Regions from separate parts of the Rhodopseudomonas sp. P1 genome, predicted to be linked through region 4. Evidence: predicted binding sites of a transcription regulator. Region 4 holds the regulator's gene; each other region holds the start of a gene.
What was found. The regulator LexA, encoded in region 4, represses DNA repair genes until DNA is damaged. The targets are predictions, from matches to a motif close to TGTTCNNNNTGTGTTCNG.

Region 1: LRC39_RS02500 (helicase-related protein) is a predicted target of LexA. The motif match lies at 2,681-2,698, and genes of this name have one in related genera.
Region 2: LRC39_RS03180 (DNA recombination protein RmuC) is a predicted target of LexA. The motif match lies at 2,945-2,962, and genes of this name have one in related genera.
Region 3: radA (DNA repair protein RadA) is a predicted target of LexA. The motif match lies at 2,754-2,771, and genes of this name have one in related genera.

Annotation. Positions count from the first base shown of each region.
Region 1 covers NZ_CP088006.1:528,229-532,825, forward strand. The annotation lists gene LRC39_RS02500 (helicase-related protein) at 1-2,605, opposite strand, end outside; gene LRC39_RS02505 (DUF3108 domain-containing protein) at 2,908-3,780, opposite strand; gene rpmB (50S ribosomal protein L28) at 4,082-4,387, shown strand.
Region 2 covers NZ_CP088006.1:674,720-679,316, forward strand. The annotation lists gene LRC39_RS03170 (hypothetical protein) at 1-118, shown strand, start outside; gene LRC39_RS03175 (AmpG family muropeptide MFS transporter) at 135-1,511, opposite strand; gene LRC39_RS03180 (DNA recombination protein RmuC) at 1,711-2,913, opposite strand; gene def (peptide deformylase) at 3,063-3,590, shown strand; gene fmt (methionyl-tRNA formyltransferase) at 3,669-4,597, shown strand, end outside.
Region 3 covers NZ_CP088006.1:3,417,301-3,421,897, reverse strand. The annotation lists gene purF (amidophosphoribosyltransferase) at 1-362, opposite strand, end outside; gene LRC39_RS15845 (CvpA family protein) at 386-1,021, opposite strand; gene radA (DNA repair protein RadA) at 1,235-2,692, opposite strand; gene LRC39_RS15835 (hypothetical protein) at 2,899-4,536, shown strand; gene LRC39_RS15830 (hypothetical protein) at 4,533-4,597, shown strand, end outside.
Region 4 covers NZ_CP088006.1:3,144,839-3,149,435, forward strand. The annotation lists gene LRC39_RS14625 (hypothetical protein) at 1-97, opposite strand, end outside; gene LRC39_RS14630 (molybdopterin molybdotransferase MoeA) at 296-1,507, shown strand; gene lexA (transcriptional repressor LexA) at 1,684-2,394, shown strand; gene LRC39_RS14640 (ComEC/Rec2 family competence protein) at 2,454-4,597, opposite strand, start outside.

The sequences.
Region 1 (4,597 bases), 2.6 Mb from region 4:
CGTCGCCGTCCGTCGGCGACGGCTCGAACGCGATTGCGCCGGCCAGAATGGCCTGATCTTCAGCCGACATTTCGGTCGTGCTCGCCGCCTCGGTCGAGGCCGGAGCCGCCGCTTCGGCAGCTTTCGGCGCCTGGGGCAACGCCGGGCGCCGCTCCATGCGGTAGCCGAGCGCTTTCAAGATCGACGCGAAGTCTTCGCCAGCCGAACCGGTCAGCGACGTCATCGCCTGGGTGACGACGAAGCTGCGGCCGTCGAACGCACCCGCCGGCTTCTCGCCGGGCGCGCCTTCACGCCACGCCAGCGCAGGGCGGATCAGGTCGGCGAGACGTTCGAGAATGTCGACGCGGACGGCGCGTTCGCCGCACAACCGGTAGCCCAGCGTGCGGTAGGCATCGCGATCCAGCGCCTTGTCGGCCGGGAACGAGGTGCGGCCACTGCCGGCGAGATGCTGCGCGCTGGACAGCGCGGCAAGGTCGACATTGTCCTGCTTCTGCGCCCACAGCAGCGAGGCAAGCGCTCGCGCCGCCGGCTTCAGCAGCGAGGGGAAGTAGATGTGGTAGGCGCCAAACCGCACACCGTATTTGCGCAAAGTCGCGCGCGACGGCTGGTCCAGATCCTTCATCTCGGCCGCGATCTTGGCGCGCTCCAGCACGCCGAGCGCCTCGATCAGCTGGAAGGCGATGCCGCGGGCAATGCCGCTGACATCCTCAGCTTTGCCGAGTTCGAACAGCGGTCCGAGGATCTTTTCGACATGGGTCTTGAGCCACAGGTCGAGACGGGTCTGCACCGCTTCGCGCGGCGCGCCGGCCAGACGGTCGTCGGCGATGATCCGCAGCCGCGGCCGCAGCACGTCGTCCGAGCCCACCAGCCGCGCGACCGCATCGCCGGTCCAGCGAATGGTCCCGTCTGAGGTCAGGATGAACTGATCGTCTGGTGCGTTCGACAACTTCTCGGCGCGCGCGTCGATTTCGCCGGCTAGCGCCTTTTGCGCCGTCGCCTGCAACGCCTTCGCATCCGAGCCGGCCTCGGCCGCGTCGGGCGCAAAGGTGAAGCCATCGAGCCGGCCAATCACGTGGCCCTCGACGATCACCTCACCAGTCTTGCCAATTTCCGTATTCAACATCGTGTTTTCCCGCAGGCGGCGCATCAATACACTGGTCCGGCGATCGACGAAACGTTCCGTGAGCCGTTCATGCAACGCATCTGACAATTTATTTTCAACGTCGCGCGAGATGCCCTGCCAGTGTTCGGGGTCGGCGAGCCAATCCGGCCGGTTGGCGACGAAGGTCCAGGTGCGGATTTGCGCAATTCTCGCGGAAAGCGTGTCGATACCGCCGTCGGTGCGATCCGCCTGATCGACCTGGGCAGCGAACCAGCTATCCGGTATCCGCCCCTTTTGCATCAAGAACCGGTATAGCGTGATCACTAGCTCGGCATGGGCCGCTGGTGCGATCTTACGGTAGTCCGGGACCTGACAGACATCCCATAGCCGCTCCACCGCGGCTTTGCCCTGCGCGATTTCGCGCACCTCAGGGTCGCGGGCAACGTGGTCGAGCACGCGGAGATCCTCGGCAACCGGGGCGCGCGTCAGCGCCTCGTGCCGGGGCGACTCCGCCAGCGACACCTGCAGCGCGCCGAGCGAGGCGAAATCCAGCTCGGCGTTGCGCCATTGCAGCATCTTCACCGGTTCAAAGCTGTGATTTTGCAACGCGTTGACCAGCTCGGGCTCGAACGGCGCGCAGCGCCCGGTGGTGCCGAAGGTGCCGTCCCGGGTGGCGCGGCCGGCGCGCCCGGCGATCTGAGCAAATTCAGGCGGGGTCAGGCGGCGAAACTGATAGCCGTCGAATTTGCGGTCGGACGCGAACGCGACGTGGTCGACATCAAGGTTCAGCCCCATGCCGATCGCATCGGTGGCGATCAGGTAATCGACGTCGCCGGACTGAAACATCGCCACTTGGGCGTTGCGGGTGCGCGGGCTCAGCGAGCCCAGCACCACCGCGGCACCGCCGTGCTGGCGCTTGATCAATTCGGCGATCGCATAGACCTCGTCGGCCGAGAACGCCACGATCGCGGTCCGTCGCGGCTGCCGGGTCAGTTTGCGGTCGCCGGCATATTCGAGCTGCGACAGCCGCGGCCGGGTGACAATGCTGGCGCCGGGCAACAGCCGCTCGATCATCGGCCGCATCGTCGCGGCGCCGAGCAGCAGCGTCTCGTCGCGGCCGCGCCGGCGCAGAATCCGGTCGGTGAAGACGTGGCCGCGCTCGAGGTCGGCCGCGATCTGGATTTCGTCGACCGCCAGAAACGAGACGTCGAGATCGCGCGGCATCGCCTCGACGGTTGAGACCCAGTAGCGCGGCTTGGAGGGTTTGATCTTCTCTTCGCCAGTGACCAGCGCCACGGCGTTGGCGCCGACCTTGTCGACGATCTTGTTATAGACCTCGCGCGCGAGCAGCCGCAGCGGCAGACCGATCAGGCCTGACGGGTGCGCGACCATCCGCTCGATCGCCAGATGCGTCTTGCCGGTGTTGGTCGGGCCTAGCACCGCGGTCACGCCGGCGCCGGGAACGCGGTCATTGGTAAACGATTCAGAGTACAGGTTGGGCATTTCGAGTGGATTTCTGCGTGGTCGCGGTCAGATCTGTGTCACATCGCGACGCCGCAGCAATCGCCGATTAAGGGCTGGAACGAGTCCGGAACGAAACGCGGCCGAATCGCTGACTCGTTCTGAGTCGGGAGTGGCTGACGCAATATGTCGTACAGGGCTCAGCCGCGCGCTCAAGATCAGGTGAAAAGACAGGCCATTATCCTCTTCGCCCGGGTGAGTTCGCCGCGGTTCATGCGTTCCGCGATTCCGACGGGAGTCAACATGATTCAACGCCGCCGATCGCAGGCAGGCGGGGCCGCGCTCTATTGCGCGCGTGACGCCGACTTCGGCGGCGTGGCCTGGGTGATGAATTGCGTTGCTTCCAGCATCGCGTTGCCGACCGGCGTCGGGATCTTCAGCCGAAAGGGCGCGAGAACGCGGGTGCCGGCAATCGGCGCCAGCCAGACTTCCATGTCGCGCTGCTTGATCAGATATTTGATCGCGGCACGATCCGGAATGTAGCCCGACACCGGGTTGAAATAGACCGCGCAGACCAGCGCCGGCCCGCGATAGCCTTTCTCGGCCTTCACCGTCTCGGTGCGCTTGTATTCCATGCGCAGGTCATAGCGCATCCGACCATCGAAAATCGGTGTCGACACCCGGCAAGAATCCGGGCTGAGCACCTCGCCGGTGCCCGGCACGCGCAGGAACGACGCCGTCATCGGATCGATCACACCACGGCGATGCGCGTCCGTCACCGGGATGCGGTCGTCGTCCGGTGGCGGCTCCGGCTCGATGCTGGACTCTTTGACGTTGCCGTTCGCGAGCGTGATGCGGATGGTTTCTGTTTTCTTACCGCCCGTGATGCTGGCCATGTAGTTGCCGGGCACCAGCTGGCCGTTGATCACCCGGCCCTGCGCTTCGCCGCGGCCGTGGCCGCTGGAAAACGCCTGCATCACGCCGGAGGTCGTCCCGGTCGCGGACGCCGAATAGAAATCATCGTCGACCTGGATCACCCAGGCGCCCTTGCCGACCTCGATTCCGGCGAGTGACGCTTCATAGCGGGCGTCGAGCTTGCCCTGAGCGGCCGCAGGAGCTGCGGTCAGCACCGCGGCGGCAGCCAGCAGCCAGCCCAGACCCGCGTACCGGGTCGCCGCGGGAATGACAGTGGCAATGTGGCGGCTGCTGATGTTCACGAACGATGTCCTGCCTGGCGCGGAGGGCGCCGTCGATGGGTCAACTCGCACCGGGCCGATTTGTTGGTGTCGGAACCGAATACGTCCTTTATATGGTGCCAGATGCTTGATGGTGCCCGCAATCCGCGTATCGCCGAGCACCTCACGGCAGTTCCCGATTCGGCATTTTCGGGTTCCGGCGCAGCCGTCGCTTGACGCTGCGCGCCAGCCCTTTTATAGGTCCGCGGTTCCTGAAAACGGACGAATGATGAAGCCCCGCGCCTGCTGGTGGGCCGGCGGGGGATGACAGAGGATTTTCGCCATGTCTCGGCGCTGCGAACTGACCGCCAAGGGTGCCCAGGTCGGCCACAAGGTCAGCCATTCGAACATCAAGACCAAGCGGCGTTTCCTGCCCAACCTGGTCAACGTCACTTTCCTGTCGGACGCACTTGGCCGCGCGGTGCGGCTGCGCGTTTCGACCAATGCGCTCAAGAGCGTCGACCACCGCGGTGGCCTCGACGCCTACCTGCTCAAGGCTCGCGACGCCGAGCTGTCGCCGAAGGCGGTGGAGCTGAAGCGCGCGATCGCCAAGAAGACGGCGGGCGCGCCGGTTGCCGCGGCGAGCTGATCGCCGCTTCGCCAGTTCAGGCCTGATTGAGATTTCGGCGGCCGGGTCGTTCGACCCGGCCGTTTTGTCGTGCGTGCTGGTCCGGATGGGCGGCCGCAGGCCCCTGCGTGGCCAGGACCGGCATTCGAGGGTGCGACATCCCGGTATCACTACCAGGAATATACCTTCGTTCGAATCACGTACTTTCCCGAGGTGACGGAGCGATCGGCC
Region 2 (4,597 bases), 2.5 Mb from region 4:
GCAACTGAAGACACACCGCGGCAAGCAGGTTGCGCTGAAGATCGAGTCGGTCAGTTGCGCCAACGAGCCCGGCCAAATGAGCGAAGCCGTGGTGACCAAGTGGAGCCTGCTGAAGTAATCGGCGGGATGATCCGTCAGACCTTCACCGGACCGAGCGCCGCGAAATGGCCGCGGCGCTGCAGCCACGCCAGCAGCAACAGGCTCGGGATCGCGACCGCGACGCAGATCGCGAAGAACGCCGGCCATCCGGTCGCCTTGGCCACATAGCCCGCCCCCGACGACAGATAAGTCCGCCCGACCGCAGCGAGTGCGGTCAGCAGGGCGTATTGGGTGGCGGTGTGCAGCGGGTTCTTACACAGCGCCGACAGATATGCGACGAAGATCACCGTGCCGATCGCGCTGGTGAAGTTCTCGGCGCTGATCGCCAGCGCCAGCGCCCATTGATCGACGCCGACCACGGCGAGCCACGAGAACGACAGGTTGGCGACCGCCTGCAGCAGGCCGCCGATCCACAGGCTGGCGGCGAGCGAATAACGCCGCGCCACGAAGCCGCCCGCAAAGCCGCCGATCAGCGTTGCGGCCAGTCCGACGCCCTTGACGATCGCCGCATAGTCGTTGCGCGTGAAGCCGAGGTCGATCACGAACGGCGCCGTCATGGTGCCGGAGAACGCGTCGGTGAACTTGAACAGCACCACGAAAGCCAGCGCCGCGAACGCGTCCTTGCGGCCGAGGAATTCGGAGAACGCACCGATCGCCGCCTGGGTGACGCGGCGAAACGCGCTTTCGCCGCTGGTTGCAGCTTCGGCCCGCGCCGACTGTTCCGGCTCGGTGGCGAGCAGCGCCGTGACGGTGCCGATCAACACCATCGCGGCCATCGTCACGTAGCCCCACATCCAGGATTCCAGCCGGGTCCGCCCGGTGGATTCGTAGGCGCTGACCAGGAACAGCGCGCCGGCAGTCGAGACCAGCATGCCGATCCGATACGCCGCCACATAGGCGGCCATGCCGGCGGCCTGTTCTTGTTCCGGCAGACTCTCGACCCTGAAGGCATCGACCACGATGTCCTGGGTGGCCGACGTGGTGGCAACCAGCAACGCGCCGATCGCGACGTAGAGCGGCGATTTCGCCGGGTCCGCGAATGCCAGCACCAGGATGGCGGCGATCAGCAGCAGCTGGGCGAACACCAGCCAGCCGCGGCGCCGGCCGAACGTCCGGGTGAACAGCGGCACGTGCAGCGCGTCGACCAGCGGAGCCCAGATGAATTTCAGCGTGTAGGGCGTGCCGACCAACGCGAACAGCCCGATGGTGCCGAGATCGACGCCGGATTCGCGCATCCACACCAGGAGCGTCGAACCGGACAGTGCCAGCGGCAGGCCGGAGGAGAAGCCAAGAAACAGCACCACCAGCACCCGCGGCCGCAAATACACCGCCATCGCCTCGCGCCAGCTCGGCCTGGTGACGGCTACTTGCGACGGCGCCTCGGGATTCGACGCGGGATCGGGAGCATTCATGCGTGGTTGGTAGCAGATTCGACGGAAGCGGGGCATCAAAGTCCGTCATCGCCCGGCTTGTCCGGGCGAACCAGTACTCACCATGACTTGTGTGAAGCACGAGGCCATGCTGGACCATGTCGCCGCTGAGCCACGAAGGCTCTGGGATACTGGGTCGCCCGCATTTGCGGGCGATGACGGCGGGTTGTGTGGCGCGGCCTCAGCTCGGCGCGACTTCGTCAATCTTGAAGGCGCGCGAGGCGAACAGATCGGCGCGATCGGGTGCCAACGGAGCTTCGGGGGCAGGGGCCGATGCGGACTCGGCGGCTTGGTCGGTGAAGTCGAGCTCCTCGATCCGAGCGGCGCGGCGCTCGATTTTGTCGGCGGAGATCAGGATCTGGCGGACGTCGTCGGTGACCTGGCCGAAATGGGTCTGCAGTTTGGTAACGCGCTCGCGCAAGCGCGCCAGATCGTCACCGAGACTGAGCACCTCGGTGCGGATCTGATCGGCGGCGTCGCGCATCCGCGCGTCTTTGAGGATCTGCTGCATCACCTGGATCGCCAGCATCAGCAGCGACGGCGACACCAGCACGACGCGGGCTCGGTAGGCCTTCTGGATCACGTCGTCGAAGCCGTCGTGGATCTCCGCATAGACCGACTCCGACGGCACGAACATCAGCGCGGTGTCCTGGGTCTCGCCCGGGATCAGGTATTTGGACGCGATGTCGTCGACATGGCGCATCACGTCGGTGCGCAGCCGCTGCGCGGCGGCCTTTTTGGCTTCTTCGGTGGTCGCCTCGCGCAGCGCCGTCACCGCTTCCAGCGGAAACTTGGCATCGATGCACAGTGGCCGCTGATCCGGCAGCAGCACCACGCAGTCCGGCCGTTTGCCGGTCGACAGCGTGTATTGGAACGCGAACGAGCCCTTCGGCAGCCCGTCCTGCACGATGGTTTCCATCCGCGCCTGGCCGAACGCGCCGCGTGCCTGCTTGTTGGCGAGCACGTCGCGCAGGGTCGTCACCTGATCGGTCAATTCGGTGAGGTTGTCATGGGCACGGTCAATGATGCCGAGCCGCTCGTGCAGCGCTTGCAGGCTCTGCATGGTGTAGCGGGTCGATTGGGTCAGCGACTGGCCGAACCGGTGGGTGACGCTGTCGAGCCGTTCGCTCATCGCCCGGGCCATCTCGGCCTGACGGCCGGCAAGCGCCCGGCCCATTGCATCGACCCGGCCGTTGGCCTCGTGCTGGGCTCGCATCAACACCGCCAGCCGCTGATCGATCTCCGCGGTCCGCCGCGCGGCGCTGCCGCGGGCCACCAGGACGGCGATGATCGCGAGCAGGGCCAGCGTGAGTGCGGCAAAAGCTGCGCCGGCCATGCCGAGGCTGACCGGCACTTCGCCGAGCCTGAACAGAATCTGGTCCATCGCCGCCGGTGTAGCAGATTGCACAGCCATCAAGAACGAAGATAGAACATGACGCTGAACAGACCTTTAAGGCAGGCCGCGCCGAAAGTGGCAGAAGCTCCGGTCGGTCCCGGATTGACCGCAACGTCGGCGCCGCTTAAATCGCCGCCATGGCCCTACGCGAAATCATCATTCTGCCCGACAAACGGCTGCGCGAGATCTCCAAGCCCGTCACCGAGGTGACGACCGAGATCCGCAAGCTCGCCGACGACATGTTCGAGAGCATGTACGACGCTCCCGGAATCGGGCTGGCGGCGATCCAGATCGCCGAGCCGGTGCGGCTGATCACGATGGATATCGTCCGCAAGGAAGGCGACGGCAAAAGCGATCCGCGCGCCTTCATCAATCCGGAGATCATCGGCGCCTCGTCGGACATGAACGTGTACGAGGAGGGCTGTCTGTCGATCCCGGAATACTACGCCGAGGTCGAACGGCCCAAGACGGTTCGGATCCGCTACACCGACCTCGACGGCAACGTGAAGGAAGAGGATGCGGACGGTCTGTTCGCGACCTGCATCCAGCACGAGATCGACCATCTCAACGGCGTGCTGTTCGTCGATCACCTGTCGAAGCTGAAGCGAGCGATGGTGATCCGCAAGTTCGAGAAGGCTGCCAAGCGCGGCATCAAATACGTCTGAGCGCTCGCGCAGGTGATCGGCCGGCGCGTTGCGACGCTCGGCCCTCCGTCGCCCAGACCTGTCCGGGACTCTGACGCCATGCCGCTTCGCCTCGTCTTCATGGGAACGCCCGAGTTCGCGGTACCGACGCTGCTGGCGCTGGCGGCTCATGGCCACGACATCGCCGCGGTTTATACGCGCGAGCCGAAGCCGGCCGGTCGGGGCATGAAGCTGCAGGAGACGCCGGTGGCGCTAGCCGCGCACCGGCTGCAGGCGCCCGTGCTGACGCCCAAGACGCTGCGCACCGATGAGGCGCTGGCGAACTTCCGCGCCCACGAGGCGGATGCGGCCGTCGTCGTCGCTTATGGCATGATCCTGCCGCAGGCGATTCTCGATGCGCCCGAGCTCGGTTGCTACAATTTGCACGGTTCGTTGCTGCCGCGCTGGCGCGGCGCCGCGCCGCTCAATCGTGCCATCATGGCCGGCGACGCCGAGACCGGCGTGATGGTGATGAAAATGGACGCCGGGCTGGACACCGGCGATGTCGCGATGGCCGAGCGTATCGCCATTACCGACGCCATGACGGTCACCGACGTGCACGATCAGCTCGCCCGGCTCGGCGCCGATCTGATGGTGCGGGCGATGGCGGCGCTGGAGCGCGGCGGGCTGCAGCTCACCAAACAAAGCGAAGACGGCGTCACCTACGCAGCCAAGATCGACAAGGCCGAAGCCAAGATCGATTTCGCCAAGCCAGCGCGCGCGGTGCTGCGCCACATCCACGGCCTGTCGCCGTTTCCGGGCGCGTGGTGCGAACTGCCGATCGAAGGTCAGCCGGTCCGGATCAAGGTGCTGCGCTGCGCGCTCGCCGAGGAGCGCGGCACGCCGGGCGAAGTGATCGGCGACGATCTCACGATTGCTTGCGGCGACGGCGCGATCCGAATCGCGCAATTGCAGCGCGCCGGCAAGCAGCCGATGACCGCCGAGGACTTCCTGCGCGGCACGCCGATCGCGAAGGGTGTGCGAGTGGT
Region 3 (4,597 bases), 270 kb from region 4:
AGGATGGTCTCGCCGGTGGTCGAATAGCGGACGTGGCCGATCGCCGAATTGCCCGGCAGCCGCGCGATCACGTCGGCGCGCGAGAAGGTGTCACCGACCAGGCCGAGGCGACGTTCGGAATGAAACCGGCCGTTGTCGAACGACACGATACCAGCCGCTTCCTGGCCGCGGTGCTGCAGGGCGTGCAGGCCGAGCGCGGTGATCGCGGCGGCATCGGGGTGCCCGAAAATGCCGAACACGCCGCACTCTTCGCGCAGCGTGTCACCGTCAGTATCGAAAACGGTATCGTCGAGGATGTGTTGGTCGCGAGCGTCCGAAGCGGGCGTTGCGGCGTCGTCGGAAGAGCTGGGCATCGCGTCCATCGCGCCTCTCATGTGGGACACGCTCAGCGCGTGGCCGGTTTGCCCTCTATCAGCTTTTTCAGGCCGTCACGGGCAGGTTTGCTATAGCCGTCATTGGCACCGGGAGCAGCCGAATCCTCGGTCTGCTGCTGGTCTTCTTCCGGCTTGTTCTTCTTGAACCGTTTCAAGATGGTATTTTCAGGGTCGTCCGGCAAGAGCGTCATCAGCCAATCACCGGTTCCTTGCAGAACCGTGCGCGACTTCGCGTTGGTGACCCACTCGGGGCGCTGCTTGTCCGGCACCAGCCAGTTGAAGAACAGATACGCCACCACCACGATCAGCAGACCGCGGGCGAGACCGAACAGGAAGCCGAGGGTGCGATCAAGCGCGCCAATGCGCGAATCCAGGATCATGTCCGAGATCCGCACCGTGATGATCGACACGATGATCAGGGTGCCGAGGAAGACGCCGGCGATCACCACCACGGCGGCGACCGTCTCAGACGAGAAATAGGTCCGCGCCGTCGGCATCAGCTTCTGGAATGCGTACAGCGTCACCAGCGCGGCGGCGCCCCAGGCCGCGATCGACAGCACTTCGCGCATGAAGCCGCGCACCATCGCGAGCAGCCCCGACACCAACATCACCGCGAGAACAACGAGATCAAGGATGGTAATCGGCATCGGCAGGTCAGGTCCGCTCGGTCAGCACAACGGCGAATCGGCGTGCACGGGGTCGGCACAGGTGACGGTGGTATGGCACGCGACGCAAGGCGAGAAAACCACCCCCGTCCGCCTCGCCACAGCAATGTTCCGCTGGGTTAAAGCTTGGTGGCCGGATACGTTCAGCTTGCGCGGGCGTTGTATAGCGGCGCGCTCCCGAAACGTCACGCCGCTTCAACCCTCCTGGCGCCGGAATCGCGCCGGTGTTGCATTTGAGGCAGCTTTCGTCCGCTGCGCACCATCGTCGTCGCCCCGCCGTGTGCCGCGCGCAGCGATATCCGCCACCAGGCTGGAGAGGCCGCCGACGGACTGCAGCGTCAGCCCGGCATCGCTCGGCGCTTCGCCGCGGGTCTGTTCCGGCAGCACGGCGCGGGCGAAGCCAAGTTTGGCGGCTTCCTTCAGCCGTGCCGGGGTCTGCGCCACCGGGCGCACCGCGCCGGACAGCGAAATCTCGCCGAAATAAACCGCATCGGTCGGCAGCGGCGCGTTCGCCAGCGACGACACCAGCGCGGCGGCGGCGGCGAGGTCGGCGGCGGGCTCGTTGATGCGCAGGCCGCCGGCGACGTTGAAATAGACGTCGTAGCCGCTCAGCTTGACGCCGCAATGCGCCTCGAGCACCGCGAGCACCATCGACAGCCGTGCCGAATCCCATCCGACCACCGCGCGCCGCGGCGTGCCGAGCGTCGAGGGGGCCACCAGTGCCTGTAATTCCACCAGTACCGGCCGAGTGCCTTCGATGCCGGCAAACACCGCGGTGCCCGGCGAGCCGAGGTCCCGCTCGGACAGAAACAGCTCCGACGGGTTGCTGACTTCGCGCAGGCCCAGGCCGGTCATTTCGAACACGCCGATTTCGTCGGTCGGGCCGAAACGGTTCTTCACCGAGCGCAGGATGCGGAACTGCTGCGAGCCTTCGCCTTCGAACGACAGCACTGCGTCAACCATGTGCTCGACCACGCGGGGGCCGGCGATCTGGCCGTCCTTGGTGACGTGGCCGACCAGGATGATCGCCGCGCCGGTCTTCTTGGCGAAGCGGATCAGCGCCTGCGCCGAGGCGCGGACCTGGGTCACCGTGCCGGGCGCGGACTCCACCGTGTCGGTCCACATCGTCTGGATCGAGTCGATCACGATCAGCTTCGGCGTCGCGCCTTCCGACAGCGTTGCGATGATGTCCTCGACGGAGGTCTCGGCCGCGAGCTCGACAGGCGCTGAGGCGAGCCCGAGCCGTTCGGCGCGCAGCCGCACCTGGGCGATCGCTTCTTCGCCGGAGATGTAAACGGTGCGGTGACCGGCTTTGGCCATCAGACTGGTCGCCTGCGTCAGCAGCGTCGACTTGCCGATGCCCGGATCGCCGCCGACCAGCAGCACCGAGCCGCGCACGAAGCCGCCACCGGTGACGCGGTCGAGCTCCGCCATGCCGGAGGGCAGGCGGGGAGCGTCGTTGCTCTTGCCGGCCAGCGATTCCAGCTTGAACGTCCGGCCGCGTCGCTTGGCGCGGATCGACACCGGCACCGCGTTGTCACCGGCTTCCTCGACCAGCGTATTCCACTCGCCGCAAGCCTCGCACTTGCCCTGCCAGCGATTGAACGCCGCGCCGCAGTTCTGACAGACGAAGGAAGAGGAAGCTTTGGCCATGACGTCCACGTGGATGGGAAGAAAGCGCCCGACACCAAGACGGCCCGGCAGTCACCGAATATGTTCGCTTTTTGTTCCAGATGCAAGTCGCCGCGCCCGATTGAAGGCGATCGTCGGCCACCTTTCACAGGTTGCATTGACCTGGTGCTAACCCGCGGCCGCGATGATCCGCCGCCAACAGAGAACGGGGCGAGGGACTGCGCGTGATGATCAAGGCTGCCGATGCCGCGCCGGGCGGCGGACCGACGCTTGGCTGGTGGGCCGCGGCGGCTGCGCTTCTCGTGGTGCTGCTGGTGCCGTTGCTGATGGTCGATGTGCCGCCGGTGCTCGACTATCCTAATCATCTGGCGCGCTACTTCGTGCTGGCGCATCCGGACGATCCATTCCTGTCGCAGGTGTACGCGCCGCATTGGCGGATCCTGCCCAATCTCGGCATGGACGTGATCGGCGCGGCGCTGCTGAAAGTGTCGAGCGTTCACGTCGGCGGCCGCATCCTGCTGGCGCTCAGCCTGCTGATGCCGGTGATCGGTGCCATCGTGTACCACCGCGTGGTGTTCGGCCGGTTCTCGTATTGGTCGCTCGCCTCCGGCGTCGTCGCCTACAATGCGGTGTTCTTCCTCGGATTCATGAATTTCCTGCTGTCGCTCGGCCTGGCGCTGATCGGCGCGGCCGCGTGGATCGCGCTGCGCCGGCGTAACCGCAACACGGCGGCCGTGGTGATCGGCGCTACCTTCGCCGCGTTGACGTTCTTCTCGCACATCTTCGGCGTCGCGCTGTTCGCGCTTCTGATCGGCAGCGAAGAGATGGCGCGGATCATGCGCACCCGGCGTGATCGCGCGCCGGTGTTTGGCGAGACGGCCGTCTCGGCACTGCTGCTGGCGCTCGCGCTGGCTCCAGCGGTCGCGCTGTATCTGGCAAGCCCGCTCTCCGAAGCCGGCGCCAGCGTCGGACCATGGCGCGGCCTCGCCAAGCTATGGGACCTGTTTGCGCCGGTGATGACGACCAGCGAAGTCGTGACGATGCTGAGCGTCGCTGCGTTGTTGATCACGCTGGGGCTGGCGATCCGCGGCGCGCGGCTTGCGTCGGCGTTGCCGCTGACTCTGCTGGTGCTGGCGGCGGGCTTTGTCATCGTGCCGGCGATGTACAAAGGCGGCAGCTTTCTCGACATTCGCCTCGCGGTGATGGCGGCCGTGCTGCTGTTCGCAGGCATGTTGCCACAGCTCTCGCCGCGCCGTGCTGCGGCGGTGGCGGCGCTGGTGATCGCGCTGATTGCCGGCCGCTCGGCCTATGTGGCGCAGGGCTGGTACGACCATCGCCACGATCTCGCCGAACTGCGCGCTGCGATCGCCCATGTCGAGCCTGGCGAGCGGGTGCTGATGGCCCGCGGCCGCGAAGTCGATATCATTGCCGCGGCGCAGGCCGGGCGCGCGCTGGCCCGCTACTTTCCGCTCGACAATCACGTCGGCGCGCTGCTGACGATCGAGCGGCGCGCGTTCTGGCCGCTGATGTTCGCCGACGCCACGCAGCAGCCGCTGGTGGTGAAGCCGGCGTTCGCGTCCTATGCGGCGCCGCTGTGCGAGCCGGTGGAGCTGGCGTTGTTGATGGAGACGGCGTCGCTGCAGGTCGGGCAGGCGGGGCACCGCTGCAAGACGTATCTCGCCGACTGGCCGCACCGCTTCGACGCGGTGCTGATGCTGGAGCCGCCGGCCGCGGCGCCGTCGCCGGAACTGTCGCCGGTCTATCGAGGCAATTATGTCGCGCTGTATCGCGTGACGCCGCCGAAGGCCGAGCCGGGTTCCGCTGGCCGCGTTCATGCCGGTGAGGTAAGCTCGCCGGTGCAATGACCCCGCGCCGTCACGATAGCGATTACGAACGCCGCAAGTGGCGTCAGGTCGCCGGCCATTT
Region 4 (4,597 bases):
CTTTGCTCCAGTCGTGGCGCATCCAATACACCGAGCCGAACGCGATGATGCCGACCACGACCATGATCCGCAGGAACCATTTCGGGAAATCTTCCATCTGCGCGCTCCACGTCCGCTCGATGCCTGGAACCGGTCGTACAGGCGAAGACGACGGTTCGACAATAATGATTTAGGCCGACGCGGCGGGACGCCGCGCTCGCCGTAGACTCCGAGCGCATCTTGCGCGGGCGCCGCGCGCCACCTAAAGCCGGATCGTGACGGTTCGATTTCAACTCGCCTGCGAGGGAGAAGCCCGATGGCTCTGATGCCGGTCGACGACGCGCTGGCCGCGGTACTGGCTGGTGCGCACGGGCTCGACACCGAGCTGGTCGCGATCGAGGACGCTCACCGCCGCGTGCTGGCGCGCGATCTCGCAGCGCTGCGGACCCAGCCGCCCCAGGCGATGTCGGCAATGGACGGCTACGCGGTGCGCGCTGCGGACGTGGCGGCGACACCTGCAACGCTCCGGGTGATCGGGGAGATCGCGGCCGGCCGCCCCTCGACGATCGGCATCGGCCCAGGCGAGGCGCTGCGCATCTTCACCGGCGGCGTGGTGCCGGACGGTTCGGACGCCGTGGTGATCCAGGAAGACACCGTGCGCGACGGCGACCGCGTCACCGTCAACGAAGCGGTCAAATCCGGCCGTCACATCCGCCCGGCCGGAATCGATTTCAAGGAGAGCCAGGTTCTGCTGCGCCAGGGCCACCGGCTCAGCGACCGCGACCTCGCGCTTGCGGCCGGCATGAACCACGCGGCGCTGCCGGTGCATCGCCGCCCGCGGCTGGCGATGCTCGCCACCGGCGATGAGCTGGTGATGCCGGGCACGACACCCGCCCCCGGCCAGATCGTCTATTCCAACGGCTACGCGCTACGTGCGCTGGCGCACGCCGAGGGCGCCGACGTGATCGACCTCGGCATCGCCGCCGACACGCTGGAAGCGACCCAGGCCGCGATCCGGCAGGCGCGCGATTTCGGCGTCGATCTGCTCGTCACCACCGGCGGCGCATCGGCCGGCGACCATGATCTGGTCAAGGGCGCGCTGGAAGCCGAAGGCACCACGATCGCGTTCTGGAAGATCGCGATGCGCCCGGGCAAGCCGATGATGCACGGTCATCTCGGCCCGATGCGGGTGATCGGCCTGCCCGGCAATCCGGTGTCGTCCTACGTCTGCGCGGTGCTGTTCATGGTGCCGCTGATCCGCGCGCTGTGCGGCATGAGCAAGCCAAGGCATGTCCGCGAGCCGGCGCTGCTCGGCGCGGACCTTCCCGGCAACGATCAGCGCGAAGACTATCTGCGCGCCACGCTGTCACGCGACCAAACCGGACGGCAGATCGCCACTCCGGTCGACAGCCAGGATTCGTCGCTGCTGGCACGGCTGGCGACCGCGGAAGCGCTGATCGTGCGCCCGGCTTTCGCGCCGGCGGCACCGGCCGGTTCACCCTGCGTCATCCTTAAGCTCCCGCTATAGCGACCCGTGAAAATCCTAGATTTCGATTAAGAGGTTGCGGAACACACCCCGAACAGATAGTGTCCGTTCATGATTTGTTTTCGAGATTCGGCGACGATGACGCTCTCACAAGGGCTCGTGGCCCGAACCGAAACGCACCTCGAACCGGCACATCATCGCCGACTGGGGATTTGCCGATGCTGACCCGCAAGCAGTTTGAGCTGTTGAAATTCATCAACGAGCGACTGAAGGAGGCCGGCGTGCCGCCGTCCTTCGACGAGATGAAGGATGCGCTCGACCTCCGTTCGAAGTCCGGCATTCATCGCCTGATCACTGCGCTGGAAGAGCGCGGCTTCATCCGGCGGCTGCCCAACCGCGCCCGCGCGATCGAAGTCATCAAGCTGCCCGACACCGGCGGGATGCCCGGCAACAGCCGGCGCGGTTTCACCCCGAGCGTGATCGAAGGCAATCTCGGCAAGGTGCGGCCGCCGAGCCCGGCGCCGGCCGAGGATGACCACGATCGCGGCAGCGTCGCGGTGCCGGTGATGGGCCGGATTGCGGCCGGTACGCCGATCGAAGCCTTGCAAAGCCGCAGCCACACTATCAGCGTGCCGGCCGACATGCTCGGCAGCGGCGAACACTACGCGCTGGAAGTGCGCGGCGACTCGATGGTCGAAGCCGGCATCCTCGATGGCGACATGGCGCTGATCCAGAAGAACGACATCGCCGACACCGGCGACATCGTGGTGGCGCTGATCGACGAAGAGGAAGCCACGCTGAAGCGCTTCCGCCGCCGCGGCGCCTCGATCGCGCTGGAGCCGGCCAACGCCGCCTATGAGGTACGGATCCTGCCGCCGAACCGCGTCCGCATCCAGGGCAAGCTGATTGGGCTGTACCGCAAGTATTGAGGCGCGCAGCGGGCAGAGCTGATCGCCCGCTCTGCCGTCGGCGTGCGGACCTTTGCGTCCTACTCGTCGCCCACCTGGTCCTGCGGCGCCGGCGTGGCGTCGATCGGCGCACGGCGACGGCTTGAAGGTTCGGTCGAGATAGCCGCGTCCGTCGCCGCCGCGGCCGCTGGAGCCCAGGGCCGGCTCTGGCCGCGAGGTCGGGCGGCCTCCGCCACGAACAGCCCTGGATCATTTCCGCTCCGCCGCAGCGCCAGCGCGCCATTCGCCTGCAATTCGTCCCGGCCGATCACCCGTGCGGCACAATCCGGCGGCGGCTGGCCGGCGGTGACGATCAGCACCGCACGGGCGCAATCGTCGGCGAGCCCGTCGGGCCGGAGCGACAGTGCCACCAGCCGTCCGTCGGCGAGCGGCGTGACACAGCCGTCCGGATCGCAGGAGACGCCGGCGCGCAGCGACGCTGCATCCGGGGCGCGGGAATCGGCATCGGCGGCGAGCCACTCCTTCAGCCGAAAGGTATCCGCGCCGCTTTGCATCAGGTGCAGCCGGCCGTCGGCGCCGCGCACCGCGACCTGCCTGCCGTCGCCGGCAATCAGTACCTCCGGCTGCGGCGTCAGCGCCGCCCAGGCGATGGCGACGCCAACGCCGAACGCCCCGCCCCAGCGCAGCGGCGAGCGCAGCAGACCGAGCATCACGATACCGAGCGAGGCGACGAGCAAGGGGCCGCTACCGAACGCGGTCACGCGGCCGACCGCGCCGGGCAGCGACGCCACCCATTGGGCGACCAGGATCATCCAGTCGATCCCGAGTTCCATGATCCGCCAGAACGGCGCATCGAGCCCGAACGGCATCGCCGCGAGCCCGAGCAGCCCCGCCGGCATCACGATCGCCGACACCACCGGCATGGCCGCCAGATTGCTGAGCACGCCATAGGGCGTGATGCGGTGGAAGTGATAGGCCGCGTACGGCATCGTCGCGAAGCCGGCGACCAGCGAGGCCAGCGCAAGCAGCGCAATCTCCCGCCCGCCCCACAGCGCCACCCGCGCAGCAGTCGAACTATCGGCCTGCGCGAACAGCGCCGGCATGCCGATCTGTACCAGCGCGACCAGGCCGAGTGTGGCCGCGAACGACATCTGGAAGCTCGGATGCACCAACGCTTCCGGCGCGATCAGCAGCACGACCAGTGCGGCCAGCGCCAGCGTCCGGAACGTGATTGCGCGGCGGTCGACCATCACGGCGATCAGCACCACCGCGGTCATCAGAAAGCTGCGCTGGGTCGCGACTTCCGCGCCCGACAGCGCCAGATAGAACGCGGCCGCCATCAGCGCGACCGCGGCCGCGACCTTCTTGATCGGAAACGTCACGGTCAGCCGCGGGATCAGCGCCAGCAGGGCGCGGAGCGCGAAGAACACCACGCCGGCCACCACCGCCATGTGATAGCCGGAGATCGACAGCACGTGACCGAGACCGGAGATGAACATCGCATCGTTCACCGGGGTCGAGATCGCGTCTCGCTTACCTGTGAGCAGCGCGGTGGCGATCGCGCGCGGATCGCCGCCCAGCGACGCGCGGATTTGGGCGTCGATCGCATCGCGCAGACCCTGCATCACCGCGGCGTAGCGCAAGCGCCAGCCGCCATCCTGCGGCGGCTCGGCGGTGGTAATTGCACCGAGCACGAAGCCGGACGCAGCGATGCCCTGGAAGTACAAATCGCGCGCGAAGTCGTAGCTGCCCGGTCGCAGCGGCTGAAGCGGCGGCTGCAGCCGCGCCTTCAGCGTCACGAAGCTGCCGACCGCAGGCGCCGTTCCCTTCTTCACCGACAGCCGCACCCGCTCCAGCGATGGTGCCCGCGCCGCCTGCATCTGCGTCACGCGGAGAACGAAGCGGTCGGTGCGCTCGCGCTCTTCGCGGATTTCGACGAAGCCCCGCAGCTCCGCTGCGAACACCGGCGCGGCCAGCACCGGATGCGCGATCCGCGCCGCTTTCAGCGACGCGGTCGCAAAGCCTGCCACCAGGGCCGCCAGCAACAGGACCGGTGCGAAGGCCTGGCTGCGCTGCAGCAGGATAGCCACGATTCCGAACACTGCCGCGGTCGCTGCCGCCACCCAGGCAACCGGCTCGTGATCGGCGGCGAAGTACAAGGCAATACCGGCGCCGAATGCCACCGGCGTCCACGGCAGCAACCGGCCCGGCCCCGCCTCGGCCC